One region of the Holdemanella hominis genome, then DNA from elsewhere that is predicted to be linked to it. Evidence: a T-box and tRNA genes for the amino acid it is inferred to sense, from the RefSeq annotation. Region 1 holds a T-box; the other holds one or more tRNA genes.

Region 1 (15,552 bases):
AAGAATGGCAAAGCATTTTCATACCCAAATTCATTTTTCAGATAAATGAATTCTTTTTTTAAGTTTGAAATTGGCGTAATACCAATTTCTTTAACGGATCCATCTTCATTGTATGTAGACCAAGATCCTTGTGCATCACTAGAAATGGTTACTTTCTCTGTATTTTGGATTTGTTGAATGTAACTCAAAGTTTTACCATTACCATCACATGTAATGTCAATTGTACCACCCATATCAGTAAATCTTTTTGCTTCTTCAAATAAATGAGGATTTCTTGAACAATGTGTAGGCTGGAATAATGAAATAGGAATATCGGCTTTTTCTATGGCCTTAAAGACAAGTTCTAAGGCTTGTTTTTCATCACCCATATGAATTGTTAAATTTGCTTGTTTTCCAGCTATAAGACTCGCTGTACGAATTCTAGAAGCCAAATGAATTAATTCATCTTCTGTAATATGACTCGATCTATGATCACTTAATGCAAGCTTAACCCCTAGAATACTATCAATAAACACAATATCGTCTTCCACTGAACTTGTTAGTGTATTACTAGGATAGGCATAGCTGCCCGTTAAGATATACGTATGTACACCTTTTTGTGTTAGTTCTTTAGCTTTCGCAAATAATTCTTTTGTGCTTCTTGTGTAACCGTCTGTTCCCAATAATCCAATGACAGTTGTGATACCTGCATCTAATATTTCCTGTACATCTATAGGCCTAGCTCTAGAAATAAATCCGGCTTCTCCACCACCACCAGTAATATGAACATGGCGATCAATTAGACCTGGCGTTAAAATGCATCCTGTGCCATCAATTGTTTCAATTGGATAAGAAAGTTCGATATGATTATCAATTTTTTCGATTTTAGAATCTGAAATTAATACATCTTTTACTCCCAAATTTTCAGGTGCATAAATTTGAATATTTTTAATAAGTTTCATGCGTGTCACCTCAAAAAGTATTATATAATAAAACTCAGGTGATGTTATGTTAATTTCAACAGAAAGTTTAAAAAAGAATATAAATGATAAATGCATTTTAAAAGATGCGAGTTTCACAATAGAAGATACTGATAAAATTGCGTTGATTGGAGTCAATGGTACAGGTAAAAGTACTTTATTAAAGATACTTGCAGGTATTGAAAATTATGATTCAGGAATCATAATTAAAAAAAATGGAATCAAGATTCATTATTTACCTCAAAATCCAGAATTCAAAACGGATTGTGTTTGGGATGAAATTCAACTTGTGAATTCTAAAAATGAGCACCCCGTCGCAGAATTTGAATTAAAATCGATTCTAACGAAACTGGGTATTACAGATTATCAAAGCGCCATGTCAAATATGTCAGGTGGACAAAGAAAAAGAGTGGCTCTTGCCTTAGCACTATGCACAAGTTGTGATTTGTTGCTTTTGGATGAACCGACAAACCATTTGGATAATGATATGGTTGAATGGTTGGAAAATTATTTGATTCGATCAAAGAGTGCAATATTTATGGTCACACACGATCGTTATTTTTTAGATCGTGTTTGTACAAAAATGATTGAATTGGATCAAGGCGACTTATATATTCATAATGGAAATTATGAAGTGTACTTAGAAAATAAGGAAACGCGTATTGAACAAGAAAAATTAGCAGCCCATAAACACAAGAACTTATATAAAAAGGAATTAGAGTGGGTTAGAGCGGGCGTACAGGCGCGTGGTACAAAATCTAATAGTCGACTTCAAAGGTTTGAAGAATTGCGTCAGAAACGTTTTAAACAGCAAGAAGAGTCATTAAAAATAAATGCGACTATGCAACGATTGGGGAATAAAACAATTGAATGTATGAATTTAGGATTTAATTATCCAGAAAAGTCATTATTTCATGATTTTAACTATGTATTATTACGACAAGACCGAATAGGTATCATTGGAGAGAATGGATGTGGAAAATCTACTTTGTTAGATGTTATTGCAGGGGTGAAACAACCAACCTATGGAACCATTGAATATGGAACCACAGTTAAAATTGGATATTTCAGACAAGCGGATCAAGGTGTCGATCTAAATATGCGTGTCATTGATTATATTGAAGAAGTTTCTAAAGTCATTGAATACGATTGTATGACACTAAGTGCTTCGCAAATGCTTGAAAGATTTTTATTTCCAAGAAATATGCACTATACCACGCTATCAAGACTATCCGGTGGAGAAAGAAGAAGACTATATCTATTAAGAGTTTTGATGCAAGAACCAAATATCCTGTTATTGGATGAGCCAACAAATGATTTGGATATTTTGACATTAGACGTATTAGAAGATTATTTAGATGATTTCCAAGGAGCCATTATTACTGTAAGCCATGACCGATATTTTTTGGATCGTGTTGTGGATAAAGTGTTTGTCCATCAAGAAGATGGTACTTTTAAACAGTACAGTGGAGGATATAGTGATTATTTAGTGAAATCAAAAGATGAGAATAAGAAGGTTGTTGTTCAAAAGCCGATTGAAAAGAAGAAAAGATCTCAATTATCTTATATGGAAAAAAAGGAATTGGAGCAACTTCCTGAGAAGATGGAAGTATTAGAAAGTGAAATCGAAGCTTTAGACTATCAGATGAATGAGTGTCAAAGTGATTTTGCGAAATTAAAAGAATTAAGTGATTTGAGAGCGCAGAAAGAAGAAGAACTTGAAACTTTAACTAATCGTTGGATGGAATTAGAAGAAAAAAAGGAAGGATAAGTTTTAATTGGATATGGAGAAAAGGGAATTTTTTAAACAGCCATTACATGTATTTTTACTAGCCGTGCTATGTTGTACACTATGGGGAAGTGCAGCTCCATTCATTAAATGGGGATATAAGCTATTTAATATTGAAGGTGTACCTAGTATTTTAATGTTTGCAGGCATACGTTTTACATTAGCTGGATTTTTAGTCATATTATTTGCTTCTTTCTTACAGAAAAAAGTATTAGTTGCTAAAAAAGAGAATATTCAAGGCATATGCACTCTAGCTCTTTTTCAAACGGCTGGACAGTATTTTTTCTATTATATTGGACTTTCACATACATCAGGAGTCAACGGATCCATTATTTCAGGAACCAGTGCCTTTATATCTTTGTTAGTGGCAAGTTTAATTTTTCATTATGAAAAAATTACAGCACGAAAAGCATTAGGCTGTTTTATTGGATTCTTAGGCATTTTATTTATGAATGTCAGTGGAGCCAGTGTCAGTTTTTCCTTTGTGGGTGAAGGCTTTGTGTTGATGTCACAATTTTGTGGATCTATATCGGCTGCCTTTATTAAGAAGTTCACACAAAATCAAAATGCCGTCCTGTTAAGTGGATATCAATTCTCTCTAGGAGGTATTCTCTTAGCTATAACAGGCTATTTAATGGGAGGACACATTACATTTGGATTTAATCTAGGCCTTCTTGTATTGATTCATTTAGCTCTTGTATCTGCTATCGCCTATACGATTTGGGGATTGTTATTATCTGTAAATCCTGTTAGTAAGATTGGTGTCTATATGTGCGTAACACCTATCATCGGTGTGATTTTATCAAGTGTTGTATTACATGAATCCAATCAGGCATTCCAACTATCAAGTTTAATTGCATTGTTACTGGTAAGTTTAAGTGTATTTTTAGTCAATAAAGAAACACAGACAGATTAAGTTCTGTCTTTTTCTTTGCCTAAAAAAAGATCCTAGGCTTATCTAGGATCAAATAATTCAAAGCAGCGCCCCACATCGTTAGGATAATGAGCATCACTTGCAGTAACAATTTTTACATTATTTTCTTTTAGGATATTTCTAAAATCAGCATTTAAGCCAATATCAGGATGATGATATGAATAATGAGCTTTAGTGTTGTCTTCCATTTTAATGTTGTATTCATTTGCCAGACGAGCGATATGATGGTAGGTAGGATGTAAATCGTAGCCTGGATCAATCGAATACAATTTGATCACATCTGGATGACCCACTTGATCAAAGAGATTGGATTGGATTAGTTTTTCAATAGTGTCATAGTAGGACTTATAAATATTAGAAGGATCATTTTTGTTCCAAAGTAATTCTTTAGAAAAGGCATCCATATCATATAGATAACCATTTACAGAGTGTACACTGCCAATTAGAAAGTCAAAATGGTAGTTTTTAAGAATGGAGGATAATAGACTTTCTGTTTCAGGCGTGTAACATACTTCAAGGCCAAAACGTACAGCGATGTCAAAAGTTTCTTTTTTTAATGCCTCAATTAATTTTAAATAATCATCTATGGAGTTTTTTTGTTTCTTTAAAAACCACTCTTCTTGTAATTTAGATACTTCACAAACTCTTTTATAACAGTCTTTAAATTCAAAGAATCTATGTGTGTGATCTAATATTTGAAGATGAGTAATCCCTTTTTCTTTGGCAGCATCGATAAACTTATGAACATATTCAATGCTTAAATCACCATTTTCTAAATGTGTATGTGCATCAATCATAGTACCATCCTATTTCTTATAAGTAGATACTCTAATCATACCATTGATTTTTTCAATTGGAGAAATATCAACTTCTGAATCTAAATCAATAATTGTATACGCAATATCTTTTTTAGATTTATTCATTAAGTTTTCAATATTAGCATCCTTAAAAATATCTGTGATTTGAGAAATCATTTTAGGCTTATTTTCATGAATACAAGTGATTCTAAATGGTGAATTCATATCCATCTTCGCATTTGGTAAATTGACAGAATTTGAAATATTTCCATAAGTTAAATAATTCATCAGTTCCTGAGCGGCTTTTAAAGCACAATTCTCTTCACTCTCTTCGGTTGAAGCACCTAAGTGAGGAATTGCGATGACTTTATCATTTTGAATAACTTTTAAACTTGGAAAATCAGTCACATAAGATTCAACTTTGTTGTCATCTAATGCCACCAATAGAGCATCTTCATCAACGAGGCCACCACGAGCAAAGTTTAATAATTTGACGCCATCTTTCATCTTGTCAAAACTATCTTTATTGATAAAGTTTTTAGTTCCATCATTTAAAGGCACATGAATCGTAATAAAATCACATTGACGATATAAATCATCAATATTTGTGACATGATTTACATATCGAGATAAGTTCCATGCAGCATCGACAGACATATATGGATCATATCCATAAACTTTCATACCAAAGCGTAAGGATAGATTGGCAACCTGGATACCAATGGCACCACAACCGATGACACCTAGTGATTTACCGGTTAATTCGTGTCCAGCATATTTCTTTTTTTGTTTTTCAATATCTTTTGTGATGTTCTCATTTTCTTTTTGCGTTTGGATCCATTCAATACCATGATAAATATCACGACTTGCTAGTAACATACCCGCAAATACAAGTTCTTTTACGGCATTACTATTTGCGCCTGGAGTATTGAATACGGCAATCCCTTTTTTAGTACAAGTATCAATATCAATGTTGTTGACACCCGCACCTGCACGAGCGATAGCTTTAAGGTTGGCATTATATGTAATATCATGAAGATTGGTACTACGAACTAAAATAGCATCTTCATCTTCCATATTTTCGTTTACTTCATAATCTGGCGTAAACTGATCTAAACCAATTTGCGCAATATTATTGTAGAGCTTTATTTTAGGCATTATAATTCTCCTCTTCAAATTTCTTCATAAATGCAATTAGGGCTTCTACACCTTCAAGTGGCATGGCATTATAAATACTTGCACGCATACCACCAACCGTTCTGTGACCTTTAATATTTACAATTCCTGCTTCTTTTGCTTCTTTAACAAATTTAGTATCTAGATTCTTATCACTAGTCACAAAAGGAACATTTGTATAAGAACGATCTTCAGGTACAACAGGATTTGAATAGAGTTTAGAAGCATCAATATAGTCATATAATAATTTAGCTTTTTTACGATTGATCTTTTCCATATTTTCCAATCCACCTATTTGTGTTTCTAGCCATTCAAGTACTAAACCACAAATATAGATGGAATAAGTAGGTGGCGTATTGAACATAGAATCATTGTCAGCATATGTTTTGTAGTTTAACATGCTTGGTGTTTTTTCATCAGCTAAACCAATCAAGTCTTTTTTTATGATAACCACAGTTAAACCTGCAGGCCCCATATTCTTTTGAGCACCGGCAAAAATTAAATCATATTTAGAAACATCCGTTCTTTCACTTAAAATACAACTTGATAAATCTGCAACTAATAACTTTCCTTCATGTGGAGGAAGTTCTTTATATTTAGTTCCATAGATTGTGTTGTTCTCACAAATATATACATAATCAGAATCTTCACTTAAATCTTCTTGTTTAATTTTAGGAATATACGTAAAGTTATCTTCTTCACTTGACGCTACTACATTTACTTTTCCTAATTTTTTATGTTCTTTTAAAGCTTTCTTTGTCCATTGACCTGTATTGATCAAATCTACGTTATGTTTTTCTAAATTCAAAGGAATCATAGTAAATTGTAAAGAAGCACCTCCTTGTAAGAATAAAATTTCATATTCATCAGGAATGTTCATCAATCTTTTTAATCTTGCTTTACAAGTATCTATAATATCCTGGAATTCACTGGAACGGTGGGACATCTCCATAACACTCATTCCACTATTATGAGCATCTAACATTTCGCTTGCAGCTTTGGTTAAGACCCATTCTGGTAAGCATGCGGGACCGGCACTAAAGTTATATACACGTGTCATTTTGTTACCTCGGTGAAAGCATTTCCACCTTTCCTTTCTTTATGTTTCACGATTATACATTTATTTACATTATATTTCAATAATTTTGTTCATAAATTAAATTCAGGTGTGCTTAAAATTAAAACAAATCATTTAACAAAACCTTAACAGAACCATTTTTTTCGTTTAACAAACATGCATTATGATATGTGTGTCGAAAGAAAAGAGGACAAGGAAAATATGAATAAGTTTTTAAAAGGCGCAATGATCGTAGGATTATCTGCAGCTATGGTAGGATGTAGTTCAAATACTGCATCCGATGACAGCGATTCAAAAAATGAAAGTTTAAGCGGAACAATTACAGCCGCAGGCTCAAGTGCATTGAAACCATTGGTTGATGTTGCAGCCGAACAGTTTTCAAACGAAAACCCAGATGTTTCTATTACAGTAGATGCTGGTGGTTCAGGAGAAGGTTTAAAACAGGTAGCTGATAAAACAGTTACACTAGGAAACTCCGATGTGGCAGCTGAAGAAAAATTAGATAAGGATCAAGCTAAAGATTTAGTCGATCACCAAGTTTGTGTTGTAACAATGGCTCCAATCGTAAATAAAGATGTTGGTGTTAAAGATTTAACCAAACAACAATTGATTGATATCTTCACAGGAAAAACAACGAACTGGAAAGATGTTGGTGGACCAGATGAAGACATTGTCTTAGTTACTCGTCCAACTTCATCAGGAACAAGAGCAACATTCCAAAAATATGCATTAGATGGAAATGAAGAAGCTAGCAACGCTTCAATGGAAACAGATGATTCTGGTGTATTGTTACAAAATGTAACAGATACAAGAGGTGCAATCGGTTATGTGGCATTATCTTACTTAGTAGACAATGACGATGTAGATACAGTCGCAATTGATGGCGTTGAACCGACATTAGAAAACACATATAGTGGTGACTATAAAGTTTGGACATTTGAGCACATGTATACAAATGGAGAGCCAGATAAAGCTACAAAAGCATTCTTAGATTACATCATGGGTGAAAAATTCGGTAAGAAAATGGAATCATTAGGCTATGGTGTTTCTAGCAAAATGGAAAAAACAGATCACTAATTGCGAGTTCTTTAACGGACATTGAAATATATGTCCGTTATTCATTTAGTTTGGAGGAATTTGATGAGTCGTAAAAGCATGTTTTGTAAAGAATATTTTTGGCAGATTCTTGTCACAATTGGTGGTCTGCTCGTGATATTTGTAACTCTATTAATTGGAGCTTTTCTAGTTTATAAAGGTTCTGATACATTTTTTAAATTTCATCATACTCTAGGAGAGTTTCTTGGCAGTGCAAATTGGGCACCAATGGATAATGCCAGTTCAAAAGGACATGTAGGAGCCTTGATCTTTATTGTTGGATCGCTATGTGTTTGTGGATTGGCCTTATTGATTGCCACGCCTTTTGCGTTAGGATCATCTATTTTTATGACAGAAATTTCACCTAAGTTTGGTGAAAAATTCTATCGTCCTATGGTAGAAATTTTTGCCGGAATTCCTAGTGTTGTCTATGGATGGGTTGGATTAACGGTCTTGATTCCGTTCTTAAAGAAAGTATTTGATTTGCAGGTAGGACATTCCGTGCTTGCGGCAAGTCTTGTTTTATCAATTATGATTTTCCCATCGATTACCAGTGTTGCCAGTGATGCGATTCGAGCTGTTTCAAAAGAAACACGAATGGCTGCTTATGGACTTGGCTCAACACGTTGGCAAACGATATATCGTGTCGTAATTCCTGCTGCATTACCTGGAGTCATTTCAGGAATTGTATTAGGACTTGCAAGAGCGTTTGGTGAAGCTTTAGCTGTTGCGATGGTTATTGGGCAAACAACAGCTTTGCCTAAGAGTATTTTTTCTACTTCAAAAACACTAACAACGGAAATTGCAGCTCAAATGGGAAATGCGATGGAAGGTGGAGAAATGAAGGCAGCCCTATGGACAATGGCTTTATTATTGTTCTTGATTTCGTTATTATTTATTACTATTATTCATAAGTTTTCAAAACCGAAAGGAGAATAGAGATGGATTCTAGAATTAAAAGAGCAAAAATGATTGATCAATTCATGACAATCGTCTTTTATGGTATCGCCTTATTCTTCTTTTTACTTCTTGTAGGCTTTGCCGGTAAAGTTATTATTGGAGGGTTGTTAGGGGCTAAACCAGAAATGTTTGGCTTTACTCGATCTGGCAGCATTGGAAACCAAGTTTTTAATACGATTTACTTAGTATTTATTTCTTTGTTGGTTTCGGTTCCAATTGGAGTATTAGCAGGCATTTATTTGGCGATGTACGCAAAACCTGGGCTTGTAACACGCTTTTTAAGAACTTGTATTGAAACATTGTCTTCTTTACCAAGTATTGTTGTAGGTTTATTTGGATATTTGATTTTCTTAGTTGTCATTGGATTATCAAAAAGTTTATTAGCAGGTGCCCTGTCTATATCAATTCTAAGTTTACCTTTGATTACAACAACTACAGAAGATGCGATAAAAGGTTTGCCTGAAGGCTATTATCACGGAAGTATGGGACTTGGAGCAACAAAGTGGCAAACCATATTCCATGTATTATTGCCAGCATGCCTATCACGTATTATGACTGGAGTTATCTTGGCGGCTGGTCGTGGATTTGGTGAAGCTGCTGTATTACTTTATACAACTGGTTCAGGAAGTGATTTGCGTTGGAATAATTTTAGTTTTACTTCTCCAACATCGCCAATTAATGTGTTAAGACCTGCTGAAACATTATCCATCCAAATCTGGAACTTACAAACCAATGGACAAGATCGTGCATTGGCTAATTTATCTAGTGCTGTGTTGATGATTTTAGTATTGGCATTTAGTATTGGAGCCAATGTTTGGTCAAGACACATTTCCAAAAAACAAGCTGGATTAGAGAAATAGAAAGGTTACGTATGAATAATAAATTTACAGTGAATGATCTGAATTTATATTATGGTGATTTTCATGCCTTAAAGAATATAAATTTGGATATCAAAGAAAAAGAAATTACAGCATTCATTGGTCCTAGTGGATGTGGTAAATCAACATTTTTAAAAACATTGAATCGAATGAATGATTTGGTGGAAAGTACTAAAATCACAGGTGATATTTGTCTAGATGGAACGGATATCTACAAAAATATGGATGCGATTGAATTAAGACGTAGAGTTGGAATGGTATTTCAACAACCCAATCCATTCCCAAAAAGTATTTATGATAATATTGCGTATGGCCCAAGAATTTTTGGAATCAAAAAGAAAAGTGAATTGGATGAAATTGTTGAAAGAAGTTTAAGACAAGCTGCCATTTGGGATGAAGTGAAGGATCGTCTACATAAATCCGCATTGGGAATGTCTGGTGGACAACAACAACGCTTATGTATCGCAAGAGCCTTGGCTATGCAGCCGGAAGTGTTGTTGATGGACGAACCTACAAGTGCTCTAGATCCAATTTCAACTAGTAAGATTGAAGAGTTAACTTTAGAATTGAAAAAAGACTATACAATCGTTATTGTTACTCACAATATGCAGCAAGCTATGCGTATTAGTGATAAAACAGCCTTCTTCTTATTGGGAAATTTAATTGAGTATAGTGCTACAGAAACATTGTTCTCTGCGCCAAAAGAAAAGAAAACAGAAGACTATATTACAGGGAGGTTTGGATAATGGTTTTACCTACAAAGTTTTTAAAACAAACAAAACAGTTAGAACTGACTATGGCACAAATGTCTCAAGACTGTTTAAAAGGATTGTGGTTTTGCAAGCACGCTATTTTAGATGGAAACAAAACTTTAGTTCAAGATGTTTCACAAATGCATGAAGAAGTGAGTGAACAAGGAAGAGAAGCTGAACAGATTTGTATGAAGATTCTTCTTCTTCAACATCCAGTTGCGAAAGACTTAAGACGTATTACTGTAGCTACAAATACAATTCGTGATCTAACACGTATTATGGATCAGGAAAAAGAAGTTTCAGAACTGATTTGTGCTTTGAATATGGAAAATTTAGTTGTGGATGATAGTATTCAACAACAATTTATCATCGCAAAAGAAATGATTACACTTGCGATTGAAGGTTTTATTCAGAAAGACGAAAAAGCAGCAGATCAAGTTATTAAAATGGATGATCAAGCGGATGCACAATATGAAAAGGCTAAAGAGGTTTATGTTGATTTATTAGCCAGAAAAGAGCATGATACAGGGACTCTAGTGGATGTGTTACTTGTCGGTAAGTACTTAGAAAGAATTTGTGATCATTGTGTAAATATTGGAAAATGGGTTCTTTATCAAAAGTCTGGTATTTTTGAAGAAATTGAATGAAAAAAAGCTGTAAGCAAATTTGCTTACAGCGTATTTTTTACTTGGTGGAGCGTATCGGGATCGAACCGATGACCCCCTGCGTGCAAGGCAGGTGCTCTCCCAGCTGAGCTAACACCCCAAGTGCTTTATAATATTACCTAATTATTTTGGAAAATGCAAGCTTTTTCTGATAAAATTAACTTATGAAAAAGAAATGGACATGGATCATTATATTATGTATATTCAATTTCAGCTTAATGGGCTTTATTTTAACACACCCCACACCAAATTCGAAAGAAGCAACAAAGATTGTAAAAAATGTTTCTACAAAAAAACAGGAAAATAAAAAATCATTTACGTTTGTAGGTGTAGGTGACAACTTGTATCATGGTGCGATGTATTGGTACCCATACCAAAGAGATGGATATTACAATTTTGATTCCTATTATGAAATGACAAATAAATATACACAAAATGCAGATTTGGCATATATCAATTTTGAAACGTTATGCATTGGAGAAGAGTATGAATTGAGTGGATACCCTACTTTTAATGGACCTATAGAAATTCTGTCTTCTGTCAATAAGGCTGGCTTTGATTGGTGGAGTTTAAGTTCAAATCACTCTATGGATCGAGGGGCTGAGGGTTTATTAACACAGATTGATTTGGTTCGAAAGAATTATCCAGATGTTATTACGACGGGTTCGCATACGTCTCAAAAGGATAAAAAGCGTACATTAGTAAAAGAAATCAATGGAATCAAAGTAGGATTTCTTGGATATACCTATGGCTTGAATGGATTTAGTGTGCCTGAAGATAAGCTATGGCTTGTGGATTTGATTGATAAGGATCAAATGAAAAAAGATATGGAAGCTTTAAGTAAAGTGAGCGATGTCCAATTGGTTTCTATGCATTGGGGTGAAGAATATCAGATGGAGCCGACTGAAGAGCAGGAAGATTTGGCAAATTATTTAAATGAACTAGGTGCCGAGGTTGTGATTGGTTCACACCCACACGTTATTGAACCGGCAAAAGTTATTAAAAGAAAGAAGCAAGATACACTTGTGTATTATTCATTAGGAAATTATACGAGTGCCCAGGATATGGATATTACTATGGTTGGTGGAATGGCTAGCTTCACACTGAACTATGATCCAGATACAAAAAAGACTTCTTTTACAGATACTAAATTTATTCCATTGATTACATGGTTTGATGTAGGGTATAATGCATGGAAGACTTACCCAATCGAAGATTACAATGATTCGCTTGCACAAACACATAATTTAGCTTCGAATTATGATCTTTCAAAAGAGTGGGTGCAACAATTTGTCCAGTCTGTAATGCAAGATTGTGATGGAGTAGAGGTGGTTTTAGAATGAGTCAAAATCAAAAGACAATAGCCGAAAATCGTAAGGCAAGACATGAATATGAGTTGTATGATCGTTTTGAAGCAGGTTTAGTGCTTCAGGGAACAGAAATTAAAAGTATTCGAAGAGGAAAAGTTCAATTAAAGGACAGCTATATCAGTTTTCAAAAAGGGGAAGCTTTTATTAAAGGTATGCATATTTCTCCTTATGAATTTGGAAACCGATTTAATCATGATGAAACGCGTGATCGCAAGCTCTTAATGCATAAGCAGGAAATTCAAAAATTGGAGCAATCTGCGCGTGTTAAAGGGTATACGGTTGTACCTGTGAGAATTTATTTGTATAAAGGTTTGGCAAAGTTAGAAATTTCTTTGGCGAAAGGTAAAAATCTTCATGATAAGCGTGAGTCTCAAAAGGCGAAGGATGCGCAAAGAGAGATTCAAAAGGCCTTGAAAAATCAGTATTAATAGATTATACTGATGTTCCTTGGGGATGTTCAGGCATTCGATGAGTAAATGTTTGGATTCAGCCACAGCCACGAAGGATACGTGTAATAACCAACTTAAATTAATTGCTAAAAATAAACTTGCTAATGTATTTGGTATGAACCAAAGCATGGCTTTCGCTGCTTAATTTTATTGCCTACGTTTGGCTTTGCAGCCCCTTTCTGAAATTTCGCTTTCTTATTTCAGACTGAGTGTTAAAGAAAAGAAGATAGAAATAAGCATTGGCTAGCTGCTTGTCTTGAATCAACTATAGCTAACCCAAAAGAATTTTTGATTCCATCCGAAACTTTTGGATAACTAGATGGAAAAAGCTGTAAACGCTGTCTCGTGGGACTTTGCTTAGACAGGAGTTCGATTCTCCTCATCTCCACCAAAGACAATCAACGCCCTTATTTAAAGGGTGTTTTAATTTATCGTGATGTATTTTTGATGTATAATAAATAAGAAAGAAGGTATAGTATGAGAATTGCAGTCAGTTATAAAGATGGAGAAGTGTTCCAACATTTTGGGCATAGCTCAGAATTTAAAATCTATGAAACCGATCATAATGAAATTATTAAGAGTGAAGTGATTACAGTCGAAGGACATGGACATGTTAGTGTTTCGAATGCTCTAAAAGAACAAAATGTAAACATTGTACTTTGTGGTGGTATTGGTCAAGGGGCTAAAACTGCATTGGCTGGTTTTGGGATTCATTCTTTTGGTGGAGTAACCGGAAATGCAGATGAGGCTGTTAAAAAATATTTAAGTGGGCAACTAGAATTCACAACCGATGTGACTTGTACAAAACATGAATCTGGCGAAAGTCATTCGTGTGGTGGACATTGCCATTAATTCTTGAGTTTTTCTTTTGACACACCTCGTATTTCGGTCTATAATCTAGGCAACAATAGTGATAAGGATATGAATACATTCCATTCAAATGTAGAGAGAGTGTGGTTGGTGAAAACACTTTGCGAATGTATGTATTTACTCCCTTTGAATTGCCCTTGAAAAAGTGTGCCGTAATTCTTGCGTTAAAAGGTTTGAGGTGTATACAGTAATTGTATAAACAAAGGTGGTACCGCGTGCGACAGACGTCCTTTGATGGCTGTCGCTTTTTATATGGAAAAATGGAGGAAAGTAAAATGGAATTAGTGAATGTATTAGAAAATGAACATTTATCTATGTTGAACCACTCATGTGCTCATATGATGGCTCAAGCTGTTAAGCGTTTATATCCAAATGCTAAATTTTGGGTAGGACCTGTTATTTCTGAGGGTTTCTACTACGATATGGATTTAGGGGATGTAAAATTAAAAGAAGAGGATTTGGCGAAAATCGAAAAAGAAATGAAGAAAATTGCCAAAGACGGAAAGAGAATTGTTCGTGAAGAAATCTCTAAAGAAGATGCTTTAGAAATGTTCAAGGATGATCCTTATAAAGTGGATTTGATCAATGGATTAGAGGATGGAAATATCACAATCTATCGTCAAGGTGAATTTGCGGACTTATGTCGTGGACCTCACGTTGAGACTGTTAAGAAGTGTAAAAACTTTAAATTATTGAAACATTCTGGTGCTTACTGGAAAGGTGATGCCAACAATAAAATGCTTCAACGTGTTTATGGTATTTGTTTCGATACAAAAGAAGAATTGGAAGCTCACTTAGAAGCTTTAGAAGAAGCTAAGAAACGTGACCACAAGAAATTAGGGAAAGAAATGGGCTTATTCACAATTAGTGAATTTGCGCCAGGTATGCCTATCTTCTTGCCAGATGGAATGATTTTACGTAACATCTTGGAACAATACTGGTACCAAGAACATACAAAAGAAGGATACCAATTCATTAAGACTCCAATTATGATGTCAAAAGAATTGTGGGAATTGAGTGGGCACTGGGATCATTATAAAGACAATATGTACACTTCAATGGTTGATGATCGTGAATTCGCAATCAAACCAATGAATTGTCCGGGTGCATTATTAGTATATAACTCAACTTTACACTCATATAAAGATTTACCATTGCGTTTAGGGGAATTAGGACAAGTACACCGTCACGAAGCAAGTGGTGCATTGAATGGATTGTTCCGTGTGCGTACATTCACACAAGATGATGCGCACTTATTTGTAACTCCTGATCAATTGGAAGAAGAAGTTAAAAAAGTATTACAATTGGTAGATCGTATTTATTCTGTATTTGGTTTACCATATGAAATTGAATTATCAACACGTCCAGAAAGTGGATATATTGGATCTGAAGAAATTTGGGATGCTTCAGAAAAAGCATTGGCACAAGCTTGTGTTCATGCAGGTAAAGAATATAAAGTAAATCCTGGAGATGGCGCATTCTATGGACCTAAATTGGATATCCATATCAAAGATAGCTTAGGACGTGTATGGCAATGTGGTACTGTCCAGTTGGATATGAACTTGCCTGAAAGATTCGAATGTAAATATGTAGATGCAGATGGAACAAAGAAAACTCCAATTATGTTACACCGTGTAGTTTATGGATCAGTTGAACGTTTCATTGGTATCTTGATCGAACACTTTGGTGGACACTTCCCATTATGGCTAGCTCCACGTCAATTTGTTGTAATTCCAGTACACCACGAAAAACATGTTGAATACGCAAATAAAGTATGTGA
Region 2 (16,657 bases), on a different contig from region 1:
TCTTCCTTTAGGTGCTCGTGTTTTCTTTATCTTTACAAGACCAATCTTAGGAAGCTTGACCTTATTTTCATAGAGTTCAATATTTCCATTCGTATATTTCGTTGTATACGAATAACGATGTGTCTTCTTCGATTTGAATCTAGGATATTCAGCCTTTTTTCGAAAGAAATTGATATAGGCCGTATCCAGATTCTTTACACTTGACTGTAGAGCCACAGAATCCACTTCCTTAAGCCATTCATATTCTTTCTTTAACGAAACTAGATCTTTAGCACATGCCGAATAACTCAATATGATTCCATCTTTTTCATAGGCATCCCTACGTTTTTCCAGGTAATGATTATATACAAAACGAGTGTAGCCAAAAGTCTTGGCCAGCAATATTCTTTGTTCTCTATTTGGATACATACGATACTTGAATGCCTTTTCCATGATGATTTCTCCTTATTGATTCGCTATTTTCTTTTTTGACTTCTTATATACTCTATAATCTGTTCTTCTGTATTTTCAGAAACTGTAGCTACAAAATAAGAAGGATTCCATAGATGTCCACCCCATAACTTGGATCTTAGATCATCCCCAAACTCTTTCATCAAGAGTCTGGCCGATACACCCTTCATAGCTTTTATAATATTTGGAATGTAATGCTGCGGCGTACAATTGATCAGCATATGGATATGATCCTCATCCATATTCATTTCCAAGATTTGAAAACCATTATCCTTTGAAATCTGAGTCAGCAGCTCTTTTAATTTTGTTGCGACCTGTCCATTCAAGACATCACGACGATACTTTACGCACCATACAATATGATACTGTATGGAATAGACATAGCCTCTTCCTTTAACAACTTCCATGTTTTTCCCTCATCTATATAATAACATATGTATGTATTTAAAGCACTATATTTATGATTTATTTTTAATTTATTTATTTAACATCTGCACATCTAATTCATCTCATGACTAAATTCACGAGTGTTCTTAGATTGCATTATAAATGCCTGGACCATTAAATGACCAGTTTGTTCTAATTTTTCAAATTGTGTTTCATGAATCTTTTTAATGATATCAAGACCCACTTCAAATACTTCTTTCATATTATTGTTTCTCCTTGATATGCATATTTCTTTATATTCATTATACAATAAGAAGAAAAATAAAAAACAGCCATCAAGGCTGTATATTGTTTAAGTGGTGCCGACTATAGGAATTGAACCCACAACCTACTGATTACAAGTCAGTTGCTCTACCAATTGAGCTAAGTCGGCATGATTTATGTGGTGCAGAGAAAGGGATTTGAACCCTCACGCGATCTCTCGCACTGCCGCCTGAAGACAGCGTGTCTGCCATTTCACCATCTCTGCGACTGAGTGTATTATACTAAAAATTCAAACAGTACGCAACAAAAAAATGTGACCTTTTTAACAGTCACATTTCGCATATATATCAATTAGATTCAATAAGATTTCCACATTCTTTTCCATTGACTGAATGGGAACATATTCAAAACGTCCATGCGCATTCTCATATCCCGCTGATAAGTTAGGACAAGGAAGTCCTCTATGAGATAAGGCTGAGCCATCGGTTCCTCCTCTAAATGGTTCTGTTTGAGGTGTTAATCCTACACTTTCAATGGCTTGTTTCAAATATGGAATCATAAATGGTACTTGATCAATCGCTTCTTTTAAATTACGATATTGAATTCTTTGTGTAATATTTACGGTACCTTTTCCATACTCTTTATTTAACATATCCACAATCATTTTTAATGTGTTATTACGTATATCAAACTGCAAGCTATCATGATCACGAACGTTGATTTCAATCTTGGCATATTCACAATCCCCATTAAAACTCACCACATGATAAAAGCCTTCTCTTCCTTGGGTATATTGTGGTTTTTCTAATGCCGGTAATTTATTTAAGAATGCATTTCCAATATCCACCGCATTTTTCATAATACCCTTTGCGGTAGCTGTATGTACTGAAATACCATGAATCTCAATCGTTGAAAGACTCGCATTAAATGTTTCATCCATATAATAACCCAAATGATCTCCATCTAGTGTATATGCGATTGGTGATTTAAAGCGTTCTAAATCTAAATCTTTAGCAAGTCCACTCACTTCTTCATCTGGCGTAAATGCGACAGAAATAAAATTATGTTTGACTTCTGGATGTTTCACTAAATACTCCAACAACGTCATGACAGCTGCAATACTTGCCTTGTCATCCCCTCCAAGTAGTGTTGTACCATCCGTTAAAATCAAATCCTGCCCAATATATTGTTTCAGATTTGGAAATACAGATGGTGACATCACAATATCTTTTTCTTTGTTTAAAACAATGTCATTTCCATCATAATTTTCTAGTACCCAAGGCTTCACATCTTTACCACTCGCATCCGGAGCTGTATCCATATGTGTCACAAAACCAATAGCTCTTCCCGATTTCACATTGGCCTCAAGAGATCCATATACTACACATGTATCTTTATCATAATATACATTAGTAGCCCCAATTTTTTGAAGCTCTTCATAGATAACACTAGCTAAATCATGCTGACAAGATGTAGTAGGAACACTTGTACTATGTGGATTGGATTCTGTATTGATTCTTACGTAGCGCATCAATCTCTCTTTTACTTGTTCATAAAATTCTGTCATACGAATTCTCCTTTTTTGTATATTTTATTCTTTTCCGAATAGAAATAAAAGAAAAAAGTACCTACGAGGATGTAGGCACCATTTAAAGTCCATACTTTTTTATTTCTTATACATAATAAGTCCATTGAAATATCCATTTTCTTCAAATGAATAAATTTGAATATATGAAAATTCTTTGAATAGTTTACCAAACTCATCGCATTGTTCTTGTGACTCAAAAACAACTTTAATCACATCTTGTAGTTTAGTTGAACATCCTTGGATACTAAGAACACTATTTTCTTTAATTTTTTCAAAGATAATATCAAATAAACATAGATACAAATTAATTTGTTCGTCATATTTTATACTTGAAAAAATATCTGTTGGAAGATTCATTGAAAGTTTTATGTGTTTATTTTCTAATTTACTTTTGTATTCATTTATAACTACAGACATTGCGATATTATTGGAATAAATCTGATTAAAATTTTCCAATACAATTTTTTCTATTGTATCTATACTTTGTGCATATTCTGCCTGATCCCCAGATTTTTCGATCCTGTTTTTTAATGTCGTGATTTCATGAAGCAATGAATGCATAAAATTAAAATTTGATTTATAGTTTCTATCCATCATATCAAATTTTATAGCATTAAATTCATTCTCCATCTTTTCTAATTTCAGTTCTTCTTTAATCTGTAAATTGTGAATAAAGCCATATTGAATTAAAAATGAAATGAAGATTAGAATTGTTAAAAAGAAGAAAACATTCAAGAATATTTGATTCTTCTGTAGGATTTCACGATAATCTTTGTAGCATAAGGCAATCCCTAAAAGGAAAACAATCGGAATCAACACAATGTATGTAAACTTAATTGTATTCTTATCATGATAGAACTTTGACAATGTAAATCCTATTGTATACGAAATAATCTGTGTTGTTAAAATCACAATTAAATATGTAGATGAATGTACATCTATTGGTGCACTAACAACATTAAAAATTTCTAAAAGCAGAACCGACACTAATTCTGAAATCGCAAAAATAAAATAAGCAAAAATAAAGTAAATCAATTTTTTAGGTATTTTACCTTTATACATAAACATAATGTAACATAGATTCAAAAGTAGAATAATCCATCGACCATAAAATGTCATTCCATTTTGATTTAAATACCACTGAATTAAAACGACTATAATATATGCCGGCAAGACAAATTTATTGTTTTTGAATTCACTAAAAGACCTGATAAAAAGTGTTAAAAACAATAAATTTAAAGATACTGATATTAACATCATAATGATTTAAATAAAGATCTATAATAATTGTCAATAAAGGCCTTTTTATAAAATTTTGACAAAGGAATTTTCTCATTGTTCGATAAGAAAAGATCTCTTTCATCTTTACTAATACCAGAAATATATTTAAGATTTACCACATAACACTTGTAAGGTTGCGCAAAGCCATATTCTGTTAATTTTTCAATCCAATATTTCAAAGGGTAACTTGTTTTTATTTGTACTCCATTTAAAAAGTGAAGTACAGTTGCACGATTTAAAAATTCAACATAGAGAATCTTATCATAGTGAATTTTATATGGTGCAATTTTAGAATCATAGAACCCCATATATTTTTGAAATGTCGCACCTAGTACATTCTCCATTTCTTCATTAAATATATTTTCATCAATTGGTTTCAAGAAATATCGTTTGGCATCGATAGAATACCCATCAATCAAATACTGTGAATATTTAGAAGTAATGATGATCATTAATTCCGGATAAACTTTTCTAAGTTTTTTAGAAAATTCAATTCCATTATTATTTCCGATTTCTACATCCAAAAATAATATGTCTACATTAGAAAGGGTATCCAGATTCTCATTTAACTTTAATTCAATACTGATCTTGTAATCGATATTGCGTTTATTAAAATAATGGATGCATAACTTTTCAAGATCTTTAGAATCTTTTAAATCATCATCAATAATCAATACATTCAACATAACCCTTTCCCCCTAATCTGTATGAATGAACGTGCAGAAAGTTGCTTCAAAGAACAACAAAAATATAACTGAAAAAATAATATTAAACATATTTAACCGGAATTATTCATGAAAATGTTTAATTTTAATATTTGTTAAATCTCTTAATCCCTATGAGAAAGCAAAAGAAACTATATATTCGGAAGGTTAAAACTCTTTTATATTAATTATACGTGTTATATTTGAAGAAGTCAGAGGATATTCCTTTTAATATCCTCTGACTTCTTAACATATAAATTATAAATTCTATGTACCAAAGTGATTCTTTATTTTAAAAGTTAAAAATTTTTATAAAAACCACCTGATTTTTTTTGCGTTACCTTTCTGAACTAAAAGCTTTTCTATTTGTTTTGCTTGTTCTGAATTTGGATCTATAGGAAAATTAACTAGACAATTTCCTTTTGTGACGATGCATAATTGATTATCAAGAAAAAAGTATTTTACCATATCTTCATATTTAAAATTTAAACTTCTTTTTTCTCCCTCAACTAGCCATTCGTCTTCTTCAAAAACAATTGCTTCTGGAAATTCATCTGTATCTCCATACATTATTCGTACTCTTTCAAAGGTATTTTTTACCCTTTTCTTTGTTATAATGATACAAACAATTTGAGAACAAATTAATAAGCTTGATATAACTATAAATAAGGCAAGAAGAATATCTTCGATACGTAAGGTTCCACAAAAGAATCCACAACAAAAAATGGTGATGGGAGTAAATATTAAAATGAAAATTAATAATATTTTATTAGTATAGAGTGAAACATTTTTTTTAATACATTCTCTACCATATTTTTTGTCATAATATATTCTATTTTAATCATATTGAACCCCTCTCTTTTTTTTATTTTCTACCACATCTCTATTGGTTTTGTATCTGAACTAAGTTGGTTTACACTATTTGGACAGTTGCTTTGCATTTCCTGATTCAAGGATTCATCTGTAATATCGATTGGATAAAGATAAATCATGTTTTCAGATATATATGCCGTATATTCCGCATCATAATCATAAACTGGAATCAAATCATAACAATTCTCAATACTTCTAGGTTGAAGGGTGACATTCACTTGCGATCCATACATTTTTTGCTCAGCCACATATGTACCAAGGATACCTGTATTCCCGTTTTTATCTAATTCTAAAAAGGTTTGAATTTGATATCCTTTGGCATTGATATCTGCATTACTGAAATACTGTATTGCATCTAATGATTCATTGTAGTTTGTATTTTCATCAAACTGTACATCTTTGAACAATTCAGGAAGATTTACAAAATCCGTCTTTGAATAATCTAAATCAAACTTCTCTTCAAATTCTTGAATCAAAGTTCTTTCTCTTTCCATCATTTCTTTTAAAAATGGTGTATCGTCAAATAGAACTGAACCGTCATTTTGAATTGTTATATCTCCTGAAGCTGTGATTGTGTCAAAATATAAAGGTCCATGATAGATAGCATTCATATAATCCATAGAATACTTCTTATACTCTGTATCCGTCGATTGAATCGTTAGTTTTTCATTATTAATGGTTTGATCATCTTCGATTGTCTGCAGATCATAGATGTATGTGATTCCATCTTCTTGAAAACCATAAGAAACGGTGGCATTTTCTTCTATATTTTGAATAAATATTCTAGGATGATCTTTTACATTTTCCTCTACGGATATTTTCCATTTTCCTTCTTGATAATCCTTATAATCCAAAGCCTGTGCTGTTACATTCCAAAAATCTTCCGGTACTTGATTTTTTATTCCATTTATCAAATATAATACAAACAAAGAAAATACAATACCTATCACTACTATTATTAATATAATTGTCATTTTATTTTTCTTATTTCTTGATATTTTCCTCATGTCTTGCACACATCCTTGCACACATCTTTTATCCACAGTCTTAATGTATGGATTATTTATATTATATATTATATAGTCATTTTATAAAAATTTTATTCTTGATGAACAAAAGGTCATTTTTTTGAATAACACGTTAATAAAAGACATTGATTATACGTTTATTCTCAGAAAAATACAATAGATTAGGTGTTGAAAAACTAGAAGACATTCAACTAATCAAATATGAAGTTTAACATTAGAAAAAGACATTGTAATTTAAAAACTATCCTCTTATTCATTTTTATGTCCTTTCATTCAAGGAGGTAGTGTCAAAAATCAACAGTCTACTTTTAATGACTGGATGCTCTTCTACACCTACCATCACAAACACAAATAATATTAAGGAGTATATTCTAAAGGATAATGTAGCTTATGATTCATTCTCTTCATATAGTGATTCAGATACAATTATTCGTTTGCCAAATGGATAATATATACATGGAACAAAAGAAGTGAATGGAAAATATTATGATAGTGATCAAGATTCAGGGGCCGTTCAGGCAAAAAAAGCTAAATATTATGCTTTACTAGCTATGGATGTAAATAACTATTAACTGAAGAATTTGAGGGATTCAATGATTCAGATGAGGTTTTCTATAATAAGAAAAATGGTGGCTTCACAGATGCATCTACAGTCATGGATGAAAATGGTAACGAAAAAGACTTAGCCAATAATCCAAATTATGATTCTATGACAGTAAAAGAAGCAAAAGAAAAAGAATACAATCGTTTGATCCAAGAAGATGCTAAAGAAGAAAAGAAAAATCTGTCTTCTCCAGTAAGTGAATTAAACTCATTATTGCCAAAAACAGATTCTATTTCACGAACGGTTTTCAACAAAAAGAATAAATATGCCATTCATTATTATGAAGTAGAAGAAAATGAATATTTTGACTACATAAAGAAAATAAAGGAGAAAGGTTTTGATTCCATGGATCCAAATTCTCCAGAAAAATCTTTTTTAGGAGTTAACAACGATAATATATTAGTCAATATACACTATGATGCAACAAATAAAATCCTTGATTTAGACATTCGAAGACAATAAATTTAAATTGCTCAAACAACATTTAGTTGTCTGAGCTTTTTTAATACAAAGAAAAAAAGACTGGAATTTTTCATCCAGCCTTTGACATTAGAATAATCCTACGATCTTACCATCTTCATCCACATCCATGTCTAATGCACTTGGATGTTTTGGAAGACCTGGCATTGTTAATACTTTACCTGTTAGAGCAACAATGAAGCCTGCACCTAAACTTGGGCGTAATTCACGAACTGTAATTCTAAATCCTGTAGGACGACCCATTACTTTACCATCATCTGATAATGACATTTGTGTTTTGGCCATACAAATTGGTAATTTATCCCATCCTAATTCATTGAACTTCGCAATTTGTGCTTGTGCTTCTTCTGTAAAATCAACACCATCTGCACCATATACTTTCTTGGCAATGGTTTCTACTTTTTCTTCAATTGACTTATCTAAATCATATAAAGGAGCATAGTTATTTTCTTGATCACATAACGCAACTACTTTGTTGGCTAAATCAATAGCACCTTCTCCACCTTTTGCCCATACTTGAGATAATGACATTGGGTGGTTGTTTTCTTCGCACCATTTTTCTAATGCAGCTACTTCAGCCGGTGTATCTGTCGCAAATTCATTAATCGCAACAATGTATGGTAAACCAAATTGTTGTACGGTATCAATATGTTTTGCTAAGTTTTCACATCCTACAAGCATAGCCTCTACATTTTCTTCTTTTAAATCTTCTAAGGCAATTCCACCATGTTGTTTTAAGGCACGAATTGTCGCAACGATTACAACCACATTTGGTTTAAGATTAGCCAATCGACACTTGATATCCAAGAATTTTTCAGCGCCTAAATCCGCACCAAATCCAGCTTCTGTAACTGTATAATCTGCAAGTTCTAGACATGCTTTTGTGGCAATGACAGAGTTACATCCATGCGCAATATTCGCAAATGGACCACCATGAATCAATACTGGATTATGTTCAAGTGTTTGAACAACGTTAGGCAATACAGCATCTTTCATAACCATAGCCAATGCGCCTTCTATACCCAAATCATGTACATATACAGGCTTATCATCATAAGTATATGCCACAAGCATTTTTCCAAATCTTTTCTTTAAATCCATTAAATCATCTGCCAAACATAAAGCTGCCATGATTTCACTTGCGACAGTAATATTAAATCCGTCTTTACGTTCAACTCCATTGGCTTTTGCACCACAACCAATGGTAATATTACGCAAAGTACGATCATTCATATCTAAACAACGTTTGAAAGTTACTTTTTCAGGATCAATATTCAATTCATTTCCCTGATGAATCACATTATCTAAACATGCACTAACTAAGTTATTAGCTGTTGTAATCGCATGCATATCTCCAGTAAAGTGAAGGTTGATATCTTCCATTGGTACAACTTGGGCATAGCCACCACCTGTAGCTCCACCTTTTAATCCAAATACTGGACCTAAACTTGGTTCACGTAAAGCCATCATCGTTTTCTTACCTAAACGATTTAAAGCATCACCTAAACCAACAGTTGTCGTACTCTTTCCTTCTCCAGCCTTAGTAGGATTAATGGCTGTAACTAATACTAATTTTCCATGAGGATTATTTTCAATGGATTTTAAATAATCAAAAGACAATTTAGCTTTATATTTTCCATAATGTTCCAAGCTATCTGCAGGAATTCCAATTTTTGCGGCAACCTTTTCAATTGGTTCCATGACACATTCTTGTGCAATTTCTAAATCTGTTTTAGCCATTTTACATATCCTTCTTTCCAATATCATTTCTGTGAAATAAATCTTTACATTGAATCTTTTCTAATTCTTTATATGTATGATCAAATGCAGTCTGTAAGTCATCTTCTAGAGTAACGACCATTAAAACACGGCCTCCATCTGTGACCAATCCTTCATCTGTCATTTTTGTTCCCATGTGGAAAACCAATCCATCTACATCGTCTACACCTGTAATCAAAGATCCTTTTGTAGAGCTTGCAGGATAGTTTGTACTTGCTAAAACAACACCGTGACTGACTTTATCTGTCCATTTTAGTTCAACTGGTTTATTATCCATTAAATCTAAAATAGCTTGGACAAAATCACTTTCTAAACGAGGCAAAATAACTTCGGCTTCTGGATCTCCAAAACGTGCATTAAATTCAATTGTTTTGATACCTTTTTCTGTCAACATCAATCCACCATATAAGAATCCAGTGAATGGAACACCTTCTTTAACCATAGCACTTGCCATTGGTTTCATAATTTCATTCATAGCTTCATCGATAATTTCAGAAGTAATCTTCTTAACCGGACTATAAGATCCCATACCACCTGTATTTGGGCCTTTATCTCCATCAAATACACACTTGTGATCTTGGGCTACTTCTAAAGGTACAACTGTTTCATTGTGTACTAGACAGATCAAAGAAAATTCAAATCCAAATAAACATTCTTCAATCACAACCGAATTATTTTCAATTGCAAAGGCAATGTCTAAGGCTTCCTTAGCCTGTTCTAACGTAGAAGCTACTGTAACACCTTTTCCAGCTTTTAAGCCATCTTCCTTAATAACAATAGGAGCTCCCTGTTCTTGTACATAAGTCCATGCAGATTCTAAATCATAGAATGTTTTATATGCAGCTGTTGGAATATTGTATTTTGCCATAATTTTCTTGGCAAAATCCTTACTTGATTCAACCTGAGTTGCTTTTTTGTCTGGCCCAAAAATCTTTAGGCCTTCTTTTTTAAACGCATCTACAACACCTAGAGCTAAAGTTGCCTCAGGACCTACGATGGTTAAATCTACATTTCTTTCTTTTGCCAAAGCGACAAGACCTTCTACATCATTGTCTTTCACATTGACACATTCTCCAATTTTTTCCATTCCAGGATTACCTGGAGCACAAATCAACTCATCACACAAAACTGAGCGTTTGCATGCATACGCAAGTGCGTGTTCACGTCCGCCCTTACCGATAACTAGTATTTTCATTGCGTTTTAATCTCCTTTTTCTTTACCATTCAATCATAACAGAAAAAAGCCCCTAATGGGTCTTTATTCACAATTTTTTTAACAGAAAAAAGGTAGAACATTATATTCTACCCCCTTTGTTTTCTAAACCTTTAAGAATTGTGCTACATCTAGCACGAAAATTGTGGCTCCACCAACAGTAACTTCCACAGGAAAACTTGCATAACGGCCAATGTCATAACTAGCTGTACTAGGTACAATTTCCGTTCGCTTACTTGAATATTCCTTGATGATATCTATAGCTGCTTCTACTTTTTCGTCTTCACAACCAATGATCAACGTTGTATTGCCTGCGCGAAGGAATCCACCAGTCGTTGCTAATTTAGTAACAGAAAAACCATTTTTATTTAGTGCATTACTTGCCACTGGACTATCGTCATTTGATAAAATTGCTAGGATAAGTTTCATAGTGCTTCCCCCACCTTTCTAAGGTTATTATATAAGAATTTATGCGCAACTACAACAAGAAAAAAGAACCATAATCTTTAGAACAATTTCTCTTATTTCATGTATAATAGATATAGAGTTTAAAAGGGGTTAATTATGTTTAGGGAATTTAATTTTTTGTGCACAAAAAAAGACTGGACCATATCTTTCGAGGGTCAACTATGACAAATAAAAAAAGGAAAGATACTTTCGGAAATGGCTTGATTGCTTTTTTATTTATATGCATGATATTTTTGATGGGTTATGCTTTTAAAAATCCTATATTATTATATTCTACAAATCCAGAAGTAGAGATCAATCATGAGTATGATCCAAAGACAAACATTCAACAAGTCTTCTATCATTCGGATTCTAGTGTTCAAGTTTCAAGTGATATCGATACTAAAAGAGTAGGTAATTATACAGTTACTTATCAAATAAAAGACTATAAAAAAACGTGTACAGTCTCAGTAAAAGATACGAAAGCGCCAAAGCTAAAAGTTAAAACGTACACCACCGATTTAAAAGAAGATGTGAAGCCCAATTCTTTTGTAGAAAGTGTTGAAGATGATTCAAAGGTTACCTTATCTTTTAAAAATAAAGTGACTAAAGATGAAAAACAAACAGTGACGATCATAGCTAAAGATGCATATGGAAATTGCACAATGAAAGATACGACACTTACGTTAAAAAAAGATATTGAAAAACCTGTTATTAGTACAGATCCAATTCATGTCTATACAGATTCAAAACCGAACTATAAATCTTATATTGAAGTAACGAATAACTTAGATTTAAATCCAAAGATCAAAATCGATTCTTCAAAAGTAAAGACAAAAAAAGAAGGCACTTATAAATTAACGGTTACGGCAACGGATCGTTCTGGCAATAAGGCTAAGAAAAAGATTAGTGTCGTTGTTGAGGAACCTGCAAAAGTCGTTTATCTAACATTTGATGATGGTCCAAGTGAAAATACAGATAAAGTATTAAAGATACTAAAGAAATATGATGCGAAAGCTGCATTCTTTGTGACTGGAAACAATCAAAAATATAATGATTCCATTCGAAAAGCAGAAAAACAAGGAAATACAATTGCACTTCATACATATACGCATGATTATGCGACTGTCTATTCATCTACAGAAGCATATTTTAATGATTTACAACAAATAAGTGATATGGTTAAACAAATCACAGGAAAAGCTCCAAAATATATTCGTTTCCCTGGTGGTTCAAGCAATATGGTTTCTGCCAACTACTCTCAGGGTATTATGTCAAAACTTGATAGTATGGTACATGAAAGAGGTTATGAATATTTTGACTGGAACTGCTCAAGTGGGGATGCCGCTTCAAACAGCGTACCTGCTCAAACAATCGTCGATAACTCAACGAATTGTAACTACGATCAAATTATGTTGTTGTTCCACGACTCAAGTCCTAAAACTTCTACAGTTGAAGCTTTGCCAGCCATCATTGAAAACTATAAAAATCGTGGTTATGTATTTAAAGCGATCAGTGATGATACACCGATATTCCATCATGGAGTCAATAACTAAGTCAGCAATTTGCTGGCTTTTTTTATACAAAAAAATCGAAGGAATTAACCCTCGATTACTGCTTTGTAGTACTTTAATAGATCTTGCATCAATTCAATACTTTCTTCAACCTGATCTTCATTCATCACAACAACTTTTGTGTAGTTATGTAAAAGTATAGATCTAGAAACATTATATGTTTCTGCCAAATGATTGACCCAATCCTCTGCTTCTAAGCCTTGCTGCTTTGTAATAACACCTTCTGATATAATTACACCTTTTACGTCTGCAAACGATACGGGAACACTCCATTTGATAAGTCCAGCATGACATGCATACTTTTGCGGTTTATTTGATTTTAAAGCTCCTGTATAATTTTCAAATGTACATTCATCACATTGACGTAATGCAGATGAACTTGTTTTTAAACATTTACAAAAGAAATTCTTTTCCTTTGCACTGCTAATTTCTGTCTCGTCTTGCACGAAATAGCATCTTAATCCAGTAATATGGTAATACGCATCCATCACCTTTTGGATAGCTTCTTCAGGCAACATAATATAGCACCTCAAATCCTTTTCTTATCTTAATTAAATCACTTTCAGTGACTGATTTCAAGCGTATTGTAAGCCGTTTCAATCACTTTGGCCGCTTTTTTGTAAATTAAAACCAGATGTTTCCATCTGGTTTCTTGAACTATTAAATTCCTTTTATTTTATGAAATGCATGCTGTGCTGCAATGGCACCATCATTACATGCCGTAATAACCTGTCTTAAATTTTTATCAATGACATCGCCTGCTGCATAAATTCCTGGAATTTTTGTTTGACGATCATCATCGACTAGAACATAGCCACGCTCATTTAATATACCTAAATCTTGTACGCAATCCGTATTTGGATCTTGTCCAACATAAGGGAAGATACCTGAACATTCTATAACTTGTTTTTCATGAGTATCCACATTTTCAAGTTCAATACCGGATACTTTTCCTTCCGAACTTAAAATTTGAACAGGAATATGCTTCTTAATGACATGAATCTTTGCGTTCTCTTCAATTTGTTTTTGAATATGTTCTTCAGCTCTAAATACGTCTCTTCGAATCACAATAGTAACACTGCGCGCAAGCCCAGCAAGATAAATCGATTCTTCTAATGCCGAGTTTCCTCCACCAATCACTACAACCTCTTTATCTCTAAAAAATGCACCGTCACAAACTGCACAGAAAGAAACACCATGTCCTAGATTTTCATTTTCCCCAGGAATATTCAATAAACGTTCCTTTGTTCCTGTCGCAAGAATGACAGCTTTCCCTTTCACAACATTCCCATCGTTTAAATATACATTTTTATTTTCATCGATTTTATTGACTTCACCATACGCATATTCAGCTTGAAAAGATGTTGCTTGTTCAAACATATCCATTGCCAACTGTGTACCTTCAATATCTTTTATACCTGGATAATTACTGATTTTATTTGTCTTAATCAATTTTCCACCTGGCGCTCCATTTTCTAATATCAAAGTTTTAAGTCCTGCCCTTGAACCATATAATGCTGCGCTTAAACCAGCAGGGCCGGCACCAACTATTACCAAATCGTATTGTCGCTCCATATGCGATCCTCCTTACATAATGATACTAACTGCATTAAATCATCGATGACCTTACATGGATGTGCTTTTTCTAAAGCTTCACGTTGTTTTTCATCTACACTAAACCCTACAGAATAGGCAGCCATATTTTTTGCGGCTACAATATCCGCAACATTATCACCAACATAAATACAATCGTCATGACTAGTATGTAATAAGTTGCATGCTTCAATCAAGCCAGATGCACTTGGCTTAGGTTCGGGCAAATTTTCTTTTCCCAATACAACCTTGAAATAGCCATCTAAACCAGCTTGTTTTAGTCCTCTTTTCACCACTTCAATACGCTTATTTGATACTACCGCACACTGTATATTTTGTTCTTTTAACCCCTCTAACATTTCTTTAGCATGAGGCACTTCCTTTAACAGATTTTTATGCAAAGATTTATTGATTACTTGATAACGATCAATAATACTTTCTAACTGATCTTCTGGGAAATACTTTGAAAAAGTTACTTCTAGCGTTGGTCCAAAGAATGAATATAGTTCTTCATTTGATAATTCATAATCGGGTTTTAATTCTTTAAAAACTCTTCTAAATGTTTCAAAAACTAATTGTTGTGAATCAATCAGCGTTCCATCCAAGTCAAACAAAACAATCGGTTTATTTTTCCAGTGAAAAGCTTTATGAAATACGCCCATTAAGCCAAGACAACCAACAACCATTAAAGCTAAAGATACAAGTTGAGCTGTACGAAGGCCAAATACCATTAAAGAATCGGTTCGCATTCCTTCAACCACAAAACGTGTAATTCCATACCATACCATATACATAAATCCGCAGTCGCCGCGTCTTTTATACCAATGCTTACGGAAAATAAGTGTGATAAACAAGAATCCTAATAGATTACATACACTTTCAAATAAGAAAGTAGGCATACGATAGGCTCCATCAATAAACATTTGATTTTTAATAAACACTGGATAATGCGCAAAGAAACTCTCAGATACAATCCCACCATAGGCTTCTTGATTCATAAAGTTTCCCCAACGCCCAAAGGCTTGTGCCAATAACACAGTTGGCATAATCAAATCAAACATTCTAAGAAATGAAATGTGGCGTTTCTTAAAGAAGAATAAACTAAAAATAGTTCCTGCAATCAAGCCTCCATGTATGGCCAAACCACCGTTCCAAATGGCTACAATTTCATTTAGGTGTGAAGAATAATAATTCCATTCAAAAATAACATACCATGCTCGAGCTCCCAAAATTCCAATAAACAACATAGGAACTACATAATCATCTAGAACTTCAGGTGCATATCCCCATTTTTTCATTGTTCTTTGACATAGTAAATAAGCACATAATGCGCCTGTTAAAATTAAAACGGCATACCAAGCAATTTCTAAAGATCCAAAAGAAACAAAAATTCTAGTGTTCGGAAACAGATGCATCGAATTCCTCCTTCTTATTCTCGGATATTTGCGATAGTACTCGCTCTTCAAATTCTTTAGCTGAATCTAAGCCATCTTTCAACAATAAGAAGTTTGTCACAGCCGTTTCAATAACAGATGACATTGGTCGTCCTTGAGAAACCGGAATAGTCATCTTTAAAATTTTGATTCCTAAAATCTCATTGTATTCTTTTTCTTCAATTCCAACTCGATCATATTCATAAGAATCATTAAATGGCTCTAAATCGATTTGAAATTCAATTTGTGTTTCATGGGCAACAGCTCCTACTCCATACATGCGAGAAACATTAATAATTCCAACACCTCTTAGTTCCATGAACCCTTCTAACATAGGTGTCGTTCTTCCTACCAAATCATCGTGTATTTTGTAACAATCAATACGATCATCACCGACTAATTGATGGCCTCGTTTGATAAGTTCCAAGGCAATTTCGCTTTTTCCCATACCACTTCGACCGGTAATCAATACACCAACACCAAATACACGCACTAACTCTCCATGAATGACTACAGATTCTGCAAGACATTCATCCAAATAGTTTGTGATACTAACGATTGCGTGTGATGTTTGATATTCTGTTTTAAACACAGGAAAATTTTTACGTTGTGCTATCTCTTTTAAAACAGGAGGGCACTCATGCCCATGTGCAACCACAATACATGGTGTACTATCTCCTGTCAAAAATTCATAAGAACGACGCTGAGAAATTTCATCCATCTGCTCTTCGATATATCCTATTTCTTTATCTCCAAGTACGACAAGACGTTTTGTTTGTGTGTCTGGAAAATATCCGGCTAATTCTAATCCAGGGCGGTTTGTATCTGCCAAAGTTAATGGACGATTTAATGAGTCTGAATCCCCAGTTACAATAGTCCACATGAATTTTTTAGCTAAATCACGAACAATTACTTTTGCCATGGTCTCCTCCTTTTTCTAGCATTGGTTTTAAATATTG

Evidence for each region. A T-box is a leader RNA that pairs with one kind of tRNA and senses whether it is charged. The one in region 1 lies ahead of thrS (threonine--tRNA ligase), so its partner is inferred to be a tRNA-Thr.
Region 2: it encodes a tRNA-Thr, which carries the amino acid that the T-box ahead of thrS (threonine--tRNA ligase) is inferred to sense. The anticodon was not compared.

The regions. Positions count from the first base shown of each region.
Region 1 is NZ_JACRWH010000044.1:1,631-17,182, forward strand. Features, by position in the region: gene iadA (beta-aspartyl-peptidase) at 1-941, opposite strand, end outside; gene H8911_RS09290 (ABC-F family ATP-binding cassette domain-containing protein) at 988-2,730, shown strand; gene H8911_RS09295 (DMT family transporter) at 2,744-3,664, shown strand; gene H8911_RS09300 (histidinol-phosphatase HisJ family protein) at 3,703-4,479, opposite strand; gene H8911_RS09305 (3-phosphoglycerate dehydrogenase family protein) at 4,489-5,637, opposite strand; gene serC (3-phosphoserine/phosphohydroxythreonine transaminase) at 5,630-6,715, opposite strand; gene H8911_RS09315 (phosphate ABC transporter substrate-binding protein) at 6,935-7,810, shown strand; gene pstC (phosphate ABC transporter permease subunit PstC) at 7,874-8,767, shown strand; gene pstA (phosphate ABC transporter permease PstA) at 8,770-9,648, shown strand; gene pstB (phosphate ABC transporter ATP-binding protein PstB) at 9,660-10,412, shown strand; gene phoU (phosphate signaling complex protein PhoU) at 10,412-11,065, shown strand; tRNA gene H8911_RS09340 (tRNA-Ala) at 11,108-11,183, opposite strand; gene H8911_RS09345 (CapA family protein) at 11,248-12,426, shown strand; gene smpB (SsrA-binding protein SmpB) at 12,423-12,881, shown strand; RNA gene ssrA (transfer-messenger RNA) at 12,903-13,293, shown strand; gene H8911_RS09360 (NifB/NifX family molybdenum-iron cluster-binding protein) at 13,380-13,754, shown strand; T-box leader at 13,804-14,007, shown strand; gene thrS (threonine--tRNA ligase) at 14,048-15,552, shown strand, end outside.
Region 2 is NZ_JACRWH010000039.1:3,029-19,685, reverse strand. Features, by position in the region: partial or broken gene H8911_RS08880 (RNA-guided endonuclease TnpB family protein) at 1-432, opposite strand, end outside; gene tnpA (IS200/IS605 family transposase) at 456-857, opposite strand; gene H8911_RS08870 (hypothetical protein) at 950-1,099, opposite strand; tRNA gene H8911_RS08865 (tRNA-Thr) at 1,195-1,270, opposite strand; tRNA gene H8911_RS08860 (tRNA-Leu) at 1,281-1,366, opposite strand; gene pepT (peptidase T) at 1,424-2,668, opposite strand; gene H8911_RS08850 (hypothetical protein) at 2,768-3,757, opposite strand; gene H8911_RS08845 (LytR/AlgR family response regulator transcription factor) at 3,946-4,656, opposite strand; gene H8911_RS08840 (hypothetical protein) at 4,984-5,244, opposite strand; gene H8911_RS08835 (hypothetical protein) at 5,547-6,521, opposite strand; gene H8911_RS08830 (hypothetical protein) at 6,860-7,024, shown strand; gene H8911_RS08825 (DUF6591 domain-containing protein) at 7,231-7,641, shown strand; gene H8911_RS08820 (formate--tetrahydrofolate ligase) at 7,729-9,399, opposite strand; gene purD (phosphoribosylamine--glycine ligase) at 9,401-10,633, opposite strand; gene H8911_RS08810 (cyclic-di-AMP receptor) at 10,757-11,080, opposite strand; gene H8911_RS08805 (polysaccharide deacetylase family protein) at 11,281-12,654, shown strand; gene H8911_RS08800 (PocR ligand-binding domain-containing protein) at 12,699-13,190, opposite strand; gene trxB (thioredoxin-disulfide reductase) at 13,333-14,247, opposite strand; gene lgt (prolipoprotein diacylglyceryl transferase) at 14,223-15,680, opposite strand; gene hprK (HPr(Ser) kinase/phosphatase) at 15,658-16,620, opposite strand; gene uvrA (excinuclease ABC subunit UvrA) at 16,598-16,657, opposite strand, start outside.